DNA from 2 places in the Paraeggerthella hominis genome. Region 2 is predicted to be linked to the other one. Evidence: predicted binding sites of a transcription regulator. Region 2 holds the regulator's gene; the other holds the start of a gene.
The links. The regulator LexA, encoded in region 2, represses DNA repair genes until DNA is damaged. The targets are predictions, from matches to a motif close to CNAACANNTGTTNG.
Positions count from the first base shown of each region.

Region 1: LQE90_RS07195 (replication-associated recombination protein A) is a predicted target of LexA. The motif match lies at 5,167-5,180, and genes of this name have one in related genera.

Region 1 covers NZ_JAJNOQ010000005.1:117,457-125,375, reverse strand. Annotated here, with positions in the region: gene pstC (phosphate ABC transporter permease subunit PstC) at 1-90, shown strand, start outside; gene pstA (phosphate ABC transporter permease PstA) at 90-1,058, shown strand; gene pstB (phosphate ABC transporter ATP-binding protein PstB) at 1,051-1,920, shown strand; gene LQE90_RS07205 (winged helix-turn-helix domain-containing protein) at 2,587-3,279, shown strand; gene LQE90_RS07200 (sensor histidine kinase) at 3,283-4,752, shown strand; gene LQE90_RS07195 (replication-associated recombination protein A) at 5,199-6,539, shown strand; gene LQE90_RS07190 (DUF948 domain-containing protein) at 6,644-7,432, shown strand; gene LQE90_RS07185 (AI-2E family transporter) at 7,463-7,919, shown strand, end outside.
Region 2 covers NZ_JAJNOQ010000001.1:154,162-162,080, forward strand. Annotated here, with positions in the region: gene LQE90_RS00670 (hypothetical protein) at 60-548, opposite strand; gene LQE90_RS00675 (MerR family transcriptional regulator) at 701-1,078, opposite strand; gene dut (dUTP diphosphatase) at 1,194-1,640, opposite strand; gene nrdR (transcriptional regulator NrdR) at 1,633-2,088, opposite strand; gene LQE90_RS00690 (hypothetical protein) at 2,224-2,457, opposite strand; gene lexA (transcriptional repressor LexA) at 2,573-3,211, shown strand; gene hflX (GTPase HflX) at 3,387-4,700, opposite strand; gene miaA (tRNA (adenosine(37)-N6)-dimethylallyltransferase MiaA) at 4,733-5,689, opposite strand; gene miaB (tRNA (N6-isopentenyl adenosine(37)-C2)-methylthiotransferase MiaB) at 5,682-7,043, opposite strand; gene LQE90_RS00715 (stage V sporulation protein S) at 7,057-7,404, opposite strand; gene LQE90_RS00720 (ATP-binding protein) at 7,574-7,919, opposite strand, start outside.

The sequences.
Region 1 (7,919 bases), on a different contig from region 2:
CTTGTTGCCACCGGCGTGGTGCTGTTCGTGTTCGTCTTGCTCATCACCATGTTGTTCAACGTCATCAAGAAGCGGGGTGAGATGAGGTAATGGCACCGAAATTGACTATTGCCTACGAATCCGGCGATGCGAGCCCCGTTGCGCCGTCCAATCCAAACGACCGCATCGACGCCTTGTTCGCAGCCGCGGAAACCCGCCATGGCAAAACCCGCCGCATCGTATCCGCCCTTCTGCGTTGGGTGGTGTACTTGGGCGCGTTGGTCACAGCCGCGGTGCTCTTGTTCCTGGTGGGCTATATTCTGGTGAACGGCGTACCGTACCTCACGCCGAGCCTGTTCGCATGGGAGTACACGTCCGATAACGTCTCGCTTATGCCGGCGCTGGTGAACACCCTGGTCATGGCTGGTCTTTCGCTGGTCATGGCGGTGCCTGTCGGCGTGGGGTCGGCAATCTATTTGGTGGAATACGCGAAGCGCGGCAGCAGGTTCGTGCAGATCGTGCGCACGACCACCGAAACGTTGCAAGGCATTCCCTCCATTATCTACGGCTTGTTCGGCATGCTGTTCTTCGTGACGGCCCTGCAATGGGGGCTGTCCCTTATGGCGGGCGCGTGCACGCTGGCCATCATGGTGCTTCCCGTGGTCATGCGCACCACCGAAGAGGCGCTGCTGGCCGTTCCCGACGCCTATCGCGAAGGCGGTTTCGGCTTGGGGGCCGGTCGCCTGCGCACGGTGTTTCGCTGCGTGCTGCCCACGGCCGTTCCGGGTATTCTGGGCGGCGTTATTTTGGCGCTCGGCCGCTGCGTCGGCGAGGTGGCGGCTCTTATCTTCACGGCGGGCTCCATTGCTCAGATCCCCAATTTCCTGGATGCGGGCGCCATGGCCGTGTTCGATTCAACGCGCACGCTGGCCGTGCACATGTACGTGCTTGCCAGCGAGGGCCTGCACGTGAACGAAACGTACGCTACGGCGGTGGTCTTGCTGATCATGGTGGTGCTGCTCAACTTGATGGCCACCTTCGCCGCGAAGAAGATGAACAAGGGAGGCAAAGATGATTAATGCCACGCTCGAAAAGACCGCCGATCAGGTGATCGTCAACCCCACCTACATGCCCACCGCTCAAGGTCAGGCTGCGGACCGTCGCGCGAAGGCCAAGGCGCCGTCCAACGCTCCCGCCAAAATGAGCGTGCGCGACCTTGACCTGTACTACAAGGACTTCCATGCGCTGAAAAGCATCAACCTGGATTTTCCCAAGAACCAGGTGACGGCTCTTATCGGGCCGTCCGGCTGCGGCAAGTCCACGCTGCTCAAGTCGCTCAATCGCATGAACGATCTGGTGGAGGGCTGTCGCGTTGAAGGCGAGATCGCCCTCGACGGCGAGGACGCGTACCGTTCCATCGACGTGAACAACCTGCGCCGCCGCGTGGGCATGGTGTTCCAGCAGCCCAATCCCTTTCCTATGAGCGTGTACGACAACGTGGCGTTCGGGCCGCGCACGCACGGCGTCAAAAACCGTGCCGACCTGGACGAGATCGTCGAGCAGAGCCTGCGCGACGCCGCCATCTGGGACGAGCTCAAAGATCGCCTGAAGAAGAACGCGCTGGGCTTGTCCGGCGGACAGCAGCAGCGCCTGTGCATCGCCCGTGCGCTCGCCGTTCGTCCCGAGGTGCTGCTCATGGACGAGTCCACCAGCGCGCTCGACCCCATCTCCACGGCCAAGATCGAGGACTTGGTAGGCGAGCTCAAAAGCAAGTACACCGTCATCATGGTTACGCACAATATGCTGCAAGCGCTGCGCGTGTCCGACAAAACGGCGTTTTTCCTGCTGGGCGAGATGGTGGAGGCTGGCGATACCGACGACATCTTCACCAACCCGAACGATCCTCGCACTGCCGACTACGTCGCTGGGCGGTTCGGCTAGGCCGAGCGGCGTGCGAGGCGGCCGGCGATTGGGCGTTCCGGCCGCCTTTCGCGTGGGGGCGAGACGCCCGCGCGAGGGCGTCTCGTGCGGAGGCGACCCGCGTGCGGAGGGGCCGCCCTTGCGGGGCTGCCTCGTGCGGAGGTGACCCGCGTGCGGCTACTCCGCTTTCGATCGCAAGGACCGTCTCGCCCCTGCGCGGGTCCCGGCGTCGGCTCTGCCGTGGACGCCGCGAGCTTTTTGCGCCGGGACCCTCGGGCTGCTCGGCCGTTTCGACAGCGGATGCCGCAAAACTTGGTACAGAATCACGGGCCTGCGCTCCTTGAGCAGCCCATTACTTGCGGTTATTTTGAGCGCTTGCATCAACAGGCCAGGTCATCGAAGCTCGACGGATTCGGCGGTTGCTGAAGGCGCTTATCCAAGAGCGCAGACCCGCGATTCCGCGCCAAGTTCGGAGGTTTCCGCCGCCAGAAGAGCCTCCTGCCCGTTCGCAAACCTCGTCCCGCTCGGCTGCGCGGACGCCGTGGGGCGACCTTGGGGTTCGGCGAGCTGCCGAGGGCATGACCCCTGCACCACTTTACGCAAATTTGACTCGCTCGTTGCCCCGTTGGCAAGCACGCTGCTTTACAATGGGCCGAAACGACCGAAGCTGCCACCCGGGAGCCATCAATGATTTACTACGTAGAAGACGATACCAACATCCGCGACCTTACGGTGTACGCGCTCAAGCAGGCGGGATTCGAGGCCGAGGGGTTCGCTGCGGCCGGCGAGTTCTTCGCAGCCTGCCGCGAGCGCGTGCCGGAGCTGGTTCTTTTGGACATCATGCTGCCCGAGATCGACGGGTTGGAAATCCTGCACATGCTGCGCGAGGACGCCAGCACGAAGCATCTGCCCGTCATGATGCTTACCGCCAAGGGAACGGAGTTCGATACCGTGTGTGGGCTCGATGCCGGCGCCGACGATTACCTGGCGAAGCCTTTCGGCATGATGGAACTGGTGTCGCGCGTGAACGCGCTTATGCGTCGCGCCTCCGCGCCGGCGGTCATTCCCGATGACGACATGGCATGCGGCCCGATCGAGCTGTGCGTTTCGGCCCATACGGTGTCGGTGGACGGTCAGCCGGTCACGCTCACGCTCAAGGAGTTCGACCTGCTGCATACGCTCATGAAGAACGCGGGGCACGTGCTGTCGCGTCGGCAGCTGCTCGAGGACGTGTGGGGCATGACGTACGTGGGCGAGACGCGCACGGTGGACGTTCATATCCAAACGCTGCGCCAGAAGCTCTCGGCGGTTCGCGAAGGCGCCGATTCCTGCATTAAAACGGTGCGTGGCGTTGGCTATTGCATCAAGCAGCCTTCTTAAGCTATGAGTCCCACGCATTTTACGGTGAAGAGCCTTTCAGGGAAAATCTTCTCGAGCGTCCTTGCGTTCACGTTGGGCATTATCTTGGTGCTGGCCGTGGTCATGACCACCATTTATTACTTGTCCTACGAGCACGACGCCGAGGCGGAAATCGCCGCGAACGCGCAGAACGCCGCCACGTATCTGAACGCCACGCCTACGTCGGCCAACCTTCCTGCGCTCGAGGAGCAGTTCTCGGGGCTGACCCGCTACACGCTGATCAGCGCGGACGGAACGGTGCTCTTCGACAGCGCTGCCGACACGTCGCACATGGACAACCATGCCGACCGCCCCGAAGTGCAGGAGGCTGCGAAGTCGGGCGAGGCCGTGACCATGCGTTATTCGGAAACGCTTGGAACCGACACCGTGTACGCGGCCGTGAAGCTTGACGACGGCACGTTCGTGCGCCTGTCCGAGACGCGTCATTCGCTGTTGTCGTTTCTGGGCGACATGCTCATGCCGGTTCTGGTGGCGCTCGTCATCGCCGTGGCCTTGGTGTTCTTGCTGTCCAAAGAGCTTACGAAGCGCATCATGAAGCCTATCGATGCGCTCGATTTCTCCAGCCCGCTCGAAAACGAGATCTACGAAGAGATGGACCCGTTGCTTATTCGCATCGACGAGCAGCAGCGCCAGCTCAAGCAGCAAAACCGCGAGCTTGCCGAGGCGGAGAACATGCGCCGTGATTTCTCGAGCAACGTGAGCCACGAGATGAAAACTCCCTTGCAGGTTATCTCCGGCTACGCCGAGCTCATGAAGAACGACATGGTGCAGCCGGCTGATCGCCAGAAGTTCGCCGCGCTCATCTACGACGAGGCTCAGGCCATGCGCTCGCTCATCAACGACGTGCTGACCTTGTCGAAGCTTGACGAATCGGCGTTCGGCAAAGAAGGCGCGTCCGTGATCGACCTGCACGGCGTGGCGCAGCGCGTGGCGGGGCGCTTGTCCAGCTTTGCCGCCGACCAGAACGTGAGCGTGAGCGTTGAGGGCGGTCGCGCGTGCATTGCCGGAAGCGAGACGCTCGCAGAGGAAATGCTCTACAACCTGATCGAGAACGGTATTCGTTACAACCATGAGGGCGGAAGCGTGACCATGTCGGTCGGGCTGGAAATGGTGAAGGCTCCCCGCGTTTCGGAGCGGACGGGGCGGATCGAAAGCCCTTCTCAGCGCCACGCTGCAAGCGAAGGCCAGCCCCTGGTCCAGAAACAGGCGGTTGTTCGGGTGACGGATACGGGTCCGGGCATTCCCGAGGAGATGCACGACAAGATCTTCGAGCGGTTCTTCCGCGTGGACAAAAGCCGGTCCAAGGAGACGGGCGGCACGGGCCTGGGCCTTGCCATCGTCAAGCACGCGGTCATCCACCACGGGGGAACGATCACGGTGGAAAGCGCCGAAGGCAAGGGGACTACCTTTGTGCTTCGGTTCCCGGCGGAATAGCGTCGAAGGCGGCCGGTGGCGACGCTGAAGGGGTTGGCGCCGGGGCGGGGAAGTCGAACTGATCCTCGTGCGGGGCGCACGAGGATGCGGGCGGTTCCGCGCTCGAGAAGATTGCCGAGTCAGTGATTTTGCAAGAAGAAAGCCCTACCCCCGGCCAGAAGGATGAACCCACCTCAAAAGGTGGGTGCTCGCAGTTCGCTTCCTGGCTTTCGCATCGACGGATGCGAATCTCCATTCCACGCACTATCTTGAGCTCCCTCGTGTATTAGCATCGGTCCATCGCAAAGTATGGCTTCGAGGGCAGGACCTGTACTTGAGTATATGGGCATCGAATGCAAAATAAAGTCTTGACATATATTTTCATGAAAAGGATCTCGAAAACAGCAGAGCCTGATTCGAAAAGCAGCTTCTAGGCAAACAAGCGTTCGCATGGTACCATACGAACCATGGATACCTTATTTACAGCAATGGAGAACGAACGGAAGTCCCAAGTGGCGCCTCTGGCGGTGCGCATGCGTCCGCGCACACTCGAAGAAGTGGTCGGGCAAGAAGAGGCCGTCGGTCCGGGAAGCTGGCTGCGCAACGCGATCGAGCAGGATCGCCTGAGCTCGGTTATCCTGTTCGGACCTGCGGGAACGGGCAAAACGTCGCTTGCCCACGTCATCGCGGAAACCACAAAGGCAACGTTTGTGGAGGTGTCGGCCATCGGCGGAACCGTTTCGGACCTCAGGCGCGAGATCGACGCAGCCGAAAAGCGCTTGTCCATGAGCGGTCTGCGCACCATCCTCTTCGTCGACGAGATCCATCGTTTCAACCGCAGCCAGCAAGACACCTTGCTGCATGCGGTGGAGGATCGTGTGGTGGTGTTGGTGGGCGCTACCACGGAAAACCCGTTTTTCGAGGTGAACTCGGCGCTGATCAGCCGTTCCCGGGTGGTCGAGCTGCACGGGCTGTCCGACGAGGAGATCGTTCGTCTGGTGAACCGTGCCGTTGCGGACGAACGGGGCCTGGCAGGTCTTTACCGGCTCGATGCCAAGGCGCTGCAGGCGATCGTGCTCCTGGCGGGAGGGGACGGGCGCACTGCGCTCACCACGCTCGAGCTTGCGGCGGGCATGGTGGAGCCGAGAACCTCGAAGGCTCCGGCCACCGTTTCGGAGGAAGCTGTGCGTGCCGCCACGCCGCATCGCGCGCTTCCTTACGACAAGAACAAGGACATGCACTACGACGTTATTTCCGCGTTCATCAAATCCATGCGCGGAAGCGACCCCGATGCCGCCCTGTATTGGCTTGCCCGCATGATCGACGGGGGAGAAGACCCCAAGTTCATTGCGCGCCGCATGTTCATCGCTGCTTCCGAAGACATTGGAAACGCCGATCCTCAAGCGCTGCTTATTGCCGAGGCGGCGTTCAAATCGGCCGAGGTGATCGGCTATCCCGAATGCCGCATCAACCTGGCTCAGGCGGCGATCTACTTGGCCCTCGCCCCGAAAAGCAACGCGGCCGAGGCTGGCATCGACGCCGCGCTGGCCGAAGTGCGCAACGGCCCTCTGCGCAACGTGCCGGACCATTTGCGCGATCGGCACCGTCCGGGATCGGAGCAGTACGGCGTGTACAAGTACCCGCACAGCTATCCAAGCGGGTGGGTTGCCCAGCGCTACCTGCCCGACGGCTTGGAGCGGGGGTGCTTCTATCGTTCCAGCGACCGCGGATGGGAGGCGTATCGCAGCGAAGCCGCTGCTCGGGATCGCCTTTCTTCAGGAGAAAACCCCACGTCGCGCGAAAGGTAACCGATTTCCAACTCCTGTGAACGAGGGGTGGAAAGGCGGAGTGGTCTCGTTAGAATCAAAACCGATCGTGCTATAGTGTAGGCTTCGGAAACAGGAGGCTTCTCGTGGAATTCAGCGAACTTATCAACGTGGCGTTGCCGGTTGTCTACGTGATCGTCGGGGCGCTTCTCGTATGGCTGGCCGTCGAGTTGATTATGACGGTGCGCAAAGCGCGCCAGACGGTCGAGGACCTGCACAAGCAGGTCGAGCCCACCCTTGCAAGCGTCGAGCGCATAACCGCGTCTTTGGAGCCGGTGGCGGCGAAGGTCGATCCGCTGGTTGACCGCGTGTCGCTGACGGTGGATGCCGCAAACCTTGAGCTTATGCGAGTCGATCAGATTCTCGAAGACGTAAACGAGATCACCGACACCGTGTCCTCTGCCGTCGAGGCTGTCGATACGGTGACGAACGCCCCTATGGAGCTGGTGAACTCCGTTACCAACCGCGTGCGCAGCGCCTTCAAGCCGCGCCGCGCCAGCGACGAATCCGTTGCGCTCGGTCAGGCGAAGGCCGAGCAAGACGCGCGGTTCGAGCAGGCGTCGAACGCGTCCGTGACGCAAACCGCCGCCGCTGCAACCCAGGTGGTCAAGGAAGCGGCCGTCACGGCAGCCAAAGCCACGCAGGAAGCGGTGGCCGAGCAGCGCGAACAGCGGGCTGAGCAGCGCGTCCAGCGCGAGGAGAAGGCGGCCGCCAAGAGGGCGGTTGCCGAGAAGACGGCCGAAACCGCCGCCACCATGGCCGATGCGGTGACCGCTTCCGTCGACGAGGATGCTGCAGCTGCTCCCAAGTACTTCACTTACGACGGCGCCCCTCAGTCTGCGGATTCTCAAGGTGCGTCCGCTCAGGATCGCTAGGATCGGCAGACGCGCGAAGGAGCATGCCCTGTGGATATACCCAAGATCGAGTTGGAAGCGGCTGATTCCGCCGTGAAAACCGAGAAAGCGAAACGAAGCTTTCTTATGGTATGGACGGCGGTCGGTGCTATTCTGCTAACCGGCGTGGCCGTGTACCTGTTCAACGTCTTGAGCGTGCCGGTGGGCATCGTTCTCTGGTCGGTCATCATTGTGTTCTGCCTGCGCGGCCCGGTGAACAAGTTGGAGAAGCTGGGCGTTCCGCGCATGTGGGGGACCACGATCGCCTACGTCCTCATGTTCGCGGTGCTTGCCGTGGTGTGCCTGCTCATGTTCTCGCCGGTGTTCGGCGTGGGCGACCAGTTCGTCAACCTTATCGAGAGCATCCCCACGTACGTCAACGACATCATCGCCTGGGGCAACGTCGTGTACACGCAGTATTCCGACATCCTTGCGAATGCCGATGTCCAGCGTTACCTCGAAGATGCGC
Region 2 (7,919 bases):
TGCTTTATGCATACGATTGCCGTCGGCATGCAAAACAGACTGGTTGCGAATACGCGACTTTAACCCCACGTCGTGCTAGGACCAGCAGCTCCGCTTCCGACATCGGCTGCAATCCCAGTGTAGTCGCCGCTTTCGACCAATTGCATGACTTCAGGAAGCAGGAAGTATAGAGAAACCGCATTGAGGACGAGCGCGACGCCGCAGATAACCATGCCCACAACGCTCGACCGCCTTAAACGAGATGCAACGGCAGCAACTTCGGTCTGCTTCTTTGCAAGCGCGCTCAGTTTTCTGTAACCTATTATTCCGCATATAAGCCCCGTGCCGCTCAATAAGACACCGCCGATGAACAACGAAACGGGTCCGGCGATATTTGCGACCATGATCAGCGTCTGGGAAGATTTCAGTTCTCGATAATCCTGCATGTTCGGCTGAAACGGCGGAGGCGCAATCGATATCCGCGGACCAGTCGGAGGCTGATACTTTTCTTCACGGTTGCTTTTCGGCGCTGGAGGCGCTTCGGGAGCTTTGTTTTCTTCATCTGCCATAAATACCCTCTATTTCATGCCTCTGACCAGGCTTTTTGTAAACGACGCTCTGAGAGCCGTTCTAAGGCCCCATGTTGCCCTTTCGCGACTCCTAGGTCATCGGAAATCGCAATGATTTTCGATGACCTGTTATCAAACTATACCATGGTGCGCTATTGGCTCGAATCGCTTGCCGACAACTCCATACTCGCTGCATGCAAGCGCTTCAAGCTTTCCTTCAATTCGCTGATCTGGTACTCGAGGACAGTTTCCTGGTCTTTGACGATTTCCAAGCGTTCAGCCTGCGTCGCAACGCCGCGTTTCTGCAGCTTCACGAAGTACTGAATACCCTCGATTGAAAGCCCACTTTTTCTCAATGCATCCACAAACAGCAATTGCGTGATGTCAGCGTGTGAAAACGAACGCACACCACGATGATCACGCGCGAGATCTGGAAAGAAGCCGCACTTATCGTAATAGCGAATCGTAAATGCAGAAATACCCGTCGTGTCGACAACGTCGCTTATGCTGTAACATGGCACGCCGCTCACGTCGGATCCCTTTCGTTCGTGTCCTAGTCTATTCAGTCGAGAATTCGAGTACTTAGAGTAACTCTAAGTACTTTTGTACTGCAGCTTAGAGTAACTCTAAGCTGATCGCATTGTCTTACGAACGCACTCCGCTGCTGCCGAAACCACCCGCGCCCCTGCTGCTCTCAGGAAGCTCATCGGCCGACTCGAAAGCGATGTCCGGAACCTTCATGACAACCAACTGAGCAATACGATCGCCGCGCTTGATTTCAAACGGCGTTTGGGGATCGAGATTCACGAGAACCGCCTTTATCTCCCCTCTATAGTTGCTGTCGATCAAACCGGGTGCATTCACCAGGGAAATGCCGTGCTTAATGGCCAGCCCGCTTCGCGGAAGGACGAAGCCCGCGTAGCCTTGCGGTATTGCCATCGCAAGGCCGCAGGGAACAAGCTTTCGTTCAAAAGGTTGCAGCACATCATCGCAGGTTGCGCGCAAATCAACTCCCGCATCGCCTGCGTAGGCATACGCGGGTACGGGTAAACTGGGATCGAGCTGTTTTACTGGTATTGTAAGGTCAGTCATGGTATCGCAACCCTTCAAGTGCAGCCGAGAATTCTTCGACGTTCTGAAAGTCCTTGTACACGCTCGCAAAGCGAACGTAAGCCACATCGTCAAGCTTAGCTAGACGGACAAGCGCCATATCGCCTAGTTCTTTCGATTTAATCTCGCTCTTGGAGGCGTTGCGGAGCTCGCTCTCTATACTGTCGATAAGCGATCCGATTTGTTCAGGCGATATAGGCCTTTTCGCGCATGCCATAAGCAAGCCGCGCATGAGCTTTTGACGGTCGTACGCTTCGGACGATCCGTCCGTTTTGATTATGAGCAAGGGGTTGTCGCCTAGTCGTTCGTACGTGGTGAATCGTCGGCCGCAATCAAGACATTCGCGACGGCGCCGTATAGCCGTGCCGTCTTCGGAAGGTCGGGAATCGACAACCTTCGATTCAGGATTTCCACAGGCTGGGCAACGCATAGGCTGGACTCCTTCTCTCGAATTTACCCTAGCCTAACATACTACATATAGTGGTTCAATCGCGTTCTTTGATCACTGCAAGAAAACCAACGCCTCCACTGTGCAATCACATGCGCCGCTTGAAAACCGTCTCAGTTACAAGCTCAAGAGCACGCCGGCAAAAGAACAAGCCGTAAGAACAATTCCACCCGCAACGGCCTGCCCCGTATTAAAGCGATCATAAGCCCGCCCGCGACAATTGCCCTGCCGTAAAGTCCGAACAAAGCCTTGGAGCGTACCGCATGATCCTGGGCGGGAGGCAGAAATCGATCGAACTTCAAAACCATCAGACGTGCCGTCAGTCGGGTAGCGCACCTCGAAATTCTTCATCTTTCTGCCTCCTTGCCCTTGCGTAGAACCTTTGTTCGCGTATATAATAGAGCGAACAAAGGTTCATGTCAACATAAAATCAAAACATTTGTTCGCTTTTAGGAAAGGATGGAGTATGTCCGAAAAAGTGACGAAGCGCCAACAGGCTGTACTTGATTGCATTGAAGAGTGCATTCGCGAAAAGGGGTACGGCCCTACCGTGCGCGAGGTTTGCCAAAGCTTGGGGCTCTCCTCCCCTTCCACAGTGCACGTTCACTTGAAAGCGCTTGAAGACAAGGGGCTTATCAAGCGCGACCCGCTCAAATCCCGTTCTATAGCGCTTACCTATCCTCTTGAAGATGCTGCGCTTGCAACGAACGTCGTGCAGCCGAGTTTCAGCAAGGTCGTGAACGTTCCGCTGGTCGGAAACGTTGCAGCAGGCTCTCCCATCCTTGCGGAAGAGAACATTACTGACACCATCTCTCTCCCGACCGATATAGTGGGGGATTCTCCCTCGTTCCTTTTATCGGTTCGCGGGGAAAGCATGATTGAAGCCGGGATCAACGACGGTGACTATGTTGTAGTGAAAGAGCAACCCGTTGCGAACAACGGGGATATCGTCGTGGCGATTATCGACGACGGTGCAACTGTCAAGCGCTTCTTTAAAGAGCAGGATCATATTCGGCTGCAACCGGAGAACTCCTCCATGGATCCCATCATCACCCGAGATTGCTCCATCGCGGGCAAAGTAGTCGCAGTGTTTCGCCGTCTTTAAGCGTAAGCGGTTTTTCGAGAGAGACGCACTCCCTTATGGTGGCGAAACGATTTCAGGCCCATGTTAGAGCAACTCTAACATGGGCCTGACGCGCAGATCTTCTCGTGTGCTGCGATGCGGTTAGCAAGGATTCGCATGATGCAGCAAGCACGCGACCTGGAAACTGCCCGTTGTTTTATTCTTCGCAAACGAACGGCGCGAACAATCCGGAAAACGAAGGCGATGCCAGCATGGTGATCTTCGTTCCCTGCTCTTCGTGGGTCTCCGATAGAATATGGCAACGCTCGTGCGCAAGCGAAACAAGATCCCCCCGGTGGTACGGTAGCAACACGCTCAGGTGATCGTCATGCGCGGAAGCAACGCGCGCGATATGCTCGATCAGCCCCGCGATCCCCTCCCCTGTTTCGGCGGAAACGAACCGAGTCTGAGCATGACGCGTCTCGAGCGCATGTTGATGCTCCTGGTCAAGCAGGTCGCATTTATTGAACACGAGAATGCGCTGAAGATCTTGAGCGCCAATTTGACCCAGAATGGCATCGACGGCATCTATCTGACCTTGGTATTCCTCTGAAGAAGCATCCACTACATGCAGTACCAAATCCGCGCCCGTAATCTCATCAAGCGTCGATTTGAACGCCTCGACAAGCGTCGTCGGAAGCTTTTGAATGAACCCGACCGTATCGGTGATGGTTATTTCCCGGCCTTCAGGAAGCTCGAACTTGCGCGTCGTGGAGTCCAGCGTGGCGAACAGCTTGTCGTACGCAAGCACATCGGCCTTCGTCAGACGATTGAGCAAGCTCGATTTACCCGCATTCGTATAGCCCGCCAACGCCACCTTGAACATGCCGCTCTCGTAGCGACTTTCACGCTGCACCGCACGCACTTCAGAAAGATGCTTGAGCTCGCGCTTGATCGAAGTGATTCGCTTGCGAACCATGCGCCGGTCGACTTCGAGCTGGCTCTCGCCTTCGCCAAAGCGCGATCCCACACCGCCGCCCATGCGGTTCGATGCCAAGTGGGCCCACATGCCGCGTAGGCGAGGTAGCAAGTACTGGTTTTGAGCTAGCCGCACCTGCAGACGACCTTCCTTGCTGGTTGCATGCAAGGCGAAGATGTCCAGGATAAGGGCCGTTCTGTCGATGACCTTCACATCGCGCCCTACCACCTTCTCCAGATTCGCCTGCTGAGAAGGCGTCAGTTCATCGTCGAAAACGACGAGGTCCGCAGCATGGGCGCGTGCGAGCTCGGCAACTTCCTCGGCTTTGCCCGTGCCTACGAAGGTGCGAGGATTCGGCGCCTCGAGCTTTTGCGTCGTGCTGGCGACGACGTCGGCTCCCGCCGTATCTACCAACCGCTCGAGTTCTGCAAGCGACGAGGCTAAGGGCCATGCGGTTCCGGGTCGGTCGACCCCCACAAGAACGGCCCGTTCGCGCCGTACTTCGGCAGTAGGCGTCATGCCGCGCGTAATCACTGCTTCGAAATCGGACATCAAGCCATCCTTCCCAGAGAACATCGCTATCTTCAACAACCGCTTGCAAGCGGTTGAGCTTCTTCGAGAACCGCTAAAGACGCGCGCAGCATCGCACGCACATCGGGAGCGTTTGCATCGATCCAGCGGATGCGCGTATCTTTGCGAAACCAGGTACGTTGTCGCTTAGCGTACCGGTGCGTTGCCGTTTTGATACTGAGAATCGCTTCCTCCATGGTAGTTTCACCGTCAAGCGCGGCAACGATCTCTTTGTACCCGATAGCCTGCGGAGCCGTGATTCCGTTTCTGAACCCTTTTTGGAGCAGATGCTTCACTTCGTCGACCAAGCCGTCTTCGATCATCTGGTCGACACGTGCGTCGATCCGAGCGCGAAGAACATCGGGATCGACCGCCAACCCCACGAACACGGCGGGAACGCATTGCGGCAACTGCGCAAGTTTGGCGCGCTGTTTGGCATACGTCGTACCGTCCTCGAGAAGTTCGAAGGCACGAGCAACGCGCTTCACGTCGGCAGGCGGAATCAAAGCGGCGCTCTCCTTGTCGCGATCCGCAAGAAGATTCCATAGAGCTTCAAGGCCTTGTTCCTGCGCAATGCGATTGCAACGATCTCGTACAAGATTGCCGACCTGCTCGCCTTTGGGAAAATCGTAATCGTCTATCGCTGCGCGCACATAAAACCCCGTACCGCCGCAGAGCACGCTTCTTCGTCCGCGCGCGTCGACGTCAAGAAAACAATCTCGCGCATACGCCTGGAACAACGCCGCCGAATAAGGCTCGCCCGGGTCGACCAAGTCGAATCCGTGGTGGGCCACGATGCGATCCCGAACAGGGAGCTTTCCCGTGCCGATGTCCATACCGCGATACACTTGCATCGAATCGGCGCTGACCACTTCGCCGTTCAATTCGAAAGCAAGCGCTTGCGCAAGCGCAGTCTTGCCCGATGCCGTGGGACCTACGACGCATACAACGGGGGCCGAAAGGCTAAACACCGTCTACAACCTCGCCTGCCAGATACCACGTTTTCGCTTCGTCGATGCGCACGCGTACCGTTTGGCCGGTCAGGCTCTTCACCGAAAGCCCTGCAGGAACAGCTGCGTGAACGGTTTGGTTCTTCGGGCTCTTGCCCGTCAGAAGGGTTTCGTCGCGCTTCGATCCGCCCTCTACCAGCACATCCACCGTAGCTCCCAGGTCTTTCTGATTCGCCTCGAACGCCTTGTCCTGCACAAGGTCCACCAAGCGATCGAAACGCTGCTGGATAACCTCGCGCGGGGTGCTATCGTCCATGGAAGCGGCAGGCGTGCCTTCGCGCTTCGAATAGATGAACGTGAACACCTGGTGGTAGCCCACCTCGTCAAGCAATCGGTAGGTATCTTCGAAATCCTTGGCGGTCTCTCCCGGAAAGCCTACGATGATGTCGGTCGACAGCGCAATATCGGGGCAGGCGTCGCGCAGTTTGGCGATAAGGCCCCGGTAGTGCTCGCGCGTGTAGCGACGATTCATCGCAGCTAAGACGGCATCGGACCCGGACTGAACCGGAAGATGCAAAGCAGGCATAAGAGAGCGTAGCGAACCGAATTTCGCGATCACCTCGTCGGTCAAATCCTTCGGATGGCTCGTGGCAAAGCGGAGCCGCTCGATTCCCGTTGCGTCGAGCGCATCGAGCACCTGCGCGAAACGAGGCGATCCATACAGATCGCGACCGTACGAATTTACGTTTTGACCCAACAGCGTGATCTCTTTTACGCCGGCAGCCACATACCGCTCGGCTTCGCTGACGATGTCCTCGAGCGGACGCGACTTCTCCCGCCCGCGCACGTACGGCACGATGCAGTAAGAGCAGAAGTTGTTGCAGCCGATGGTGATGGGAAGCCAGGCCGCCCATTCGTGCTCGCGCGCCGTGGGCAGCTCGGTCGGAAACGAAGAGGCCGCATCGAGCACTTCCACCTGATGGCCGCCCTCTTCTATAGCTGCTTGCAAAAGGCATGGCAGCGATCCTAGATTGTGCGTTCCGAACACCACATCAAGATGAGGCAGTTCTTCGGTAAGCTTCTCGCCGTCGCGCTGGCCGATGCAGCCTCCAACGGCCACAACGCGTTTGGAAAGCGGCGTGCCTTCGCGCAGCGGGATATTCTTGAGCGAGGCGACTTGGCCGTACAGGCGCGTATCGGCCGCTTCGCGAACGCAGCACGTCATGAACGCGACGATGTCCGCATCCTCGATGGAATCCACCATGAGGGCCCCTAAGCCCTCGAGCATCCCGGCAATACGCTCGGAATCATGCTTGTTCATTTGGCATCCGAACGTACGGATGCAGAACGTCAAGTTCATAAAGGGAGTTTGCATAGGCTCGTCTATCTTAGAGGTCGGAAAGGGAGTCGCGACGCTCGTCGGAAACGGAAGCTCCGACGCCGCGCGTATAGCGAGGATCTACCGCGAATCGGATTGCGGTGCGGTACTCGCCGTCGATTACGATGTCGGCGAACGAAGGGACGCAAGCGATTTCGATTCCAATAGGCGACAGAAACCCTCGAGAAATAGCGATGGCTTTGACCGCCTGATTGACGGCTCCCGCTCCCACAGCTTGAATCTCGACGGAAACGCCGTCCTTCACCATGCCGGCGATGGCACCCGCTACGGAAGCGGGCGACGATTTCGACGACACCTTCAGGCAGCCGACGTCTGGCTTATGCTCTGTAGTGGACATGCATATCCTTTTTCGTTTGGTCCGTTACGCGTGCGTTTAGTTCGATAAATATGCTTCGCTCAGCCTGCAATGTTTATGCATTCAACATTCTACCCATTCGATCTATGGCGTGCAACCTGCGGGTATACCGAAACCATGGAGAACTCGAAGCGATCAGGGCATCTAGGCGTTATCGCAACTTGGCAATAGGAATGGTGATACGAATGCAGTCCTTCCCAACGCGAACCTCCGGGCTTACCCCCGATTCGAGGTAGTAATCGCGCGCCACGTCTTCGAAAGCTGCGGCAACGCGCTTCGAGAAGATCTCCAAATCCTCGGTGGCGATTTTCAAGCCGCGCGCATCCTGTGCAGCTGCATGATCGCGCACGTTGCGCGGAGCCGTCGGGGTGTTGTCGGGTTCTGCAACAGCCTCAATGCGAATTCGATCGATAAGCGGCGATAACGGGGCTATTTCTCCGTCCATGATGCGCCGCGCGCTTCGCTCGGACAATTCAAGGCCCAATCGAGCCGCTTCC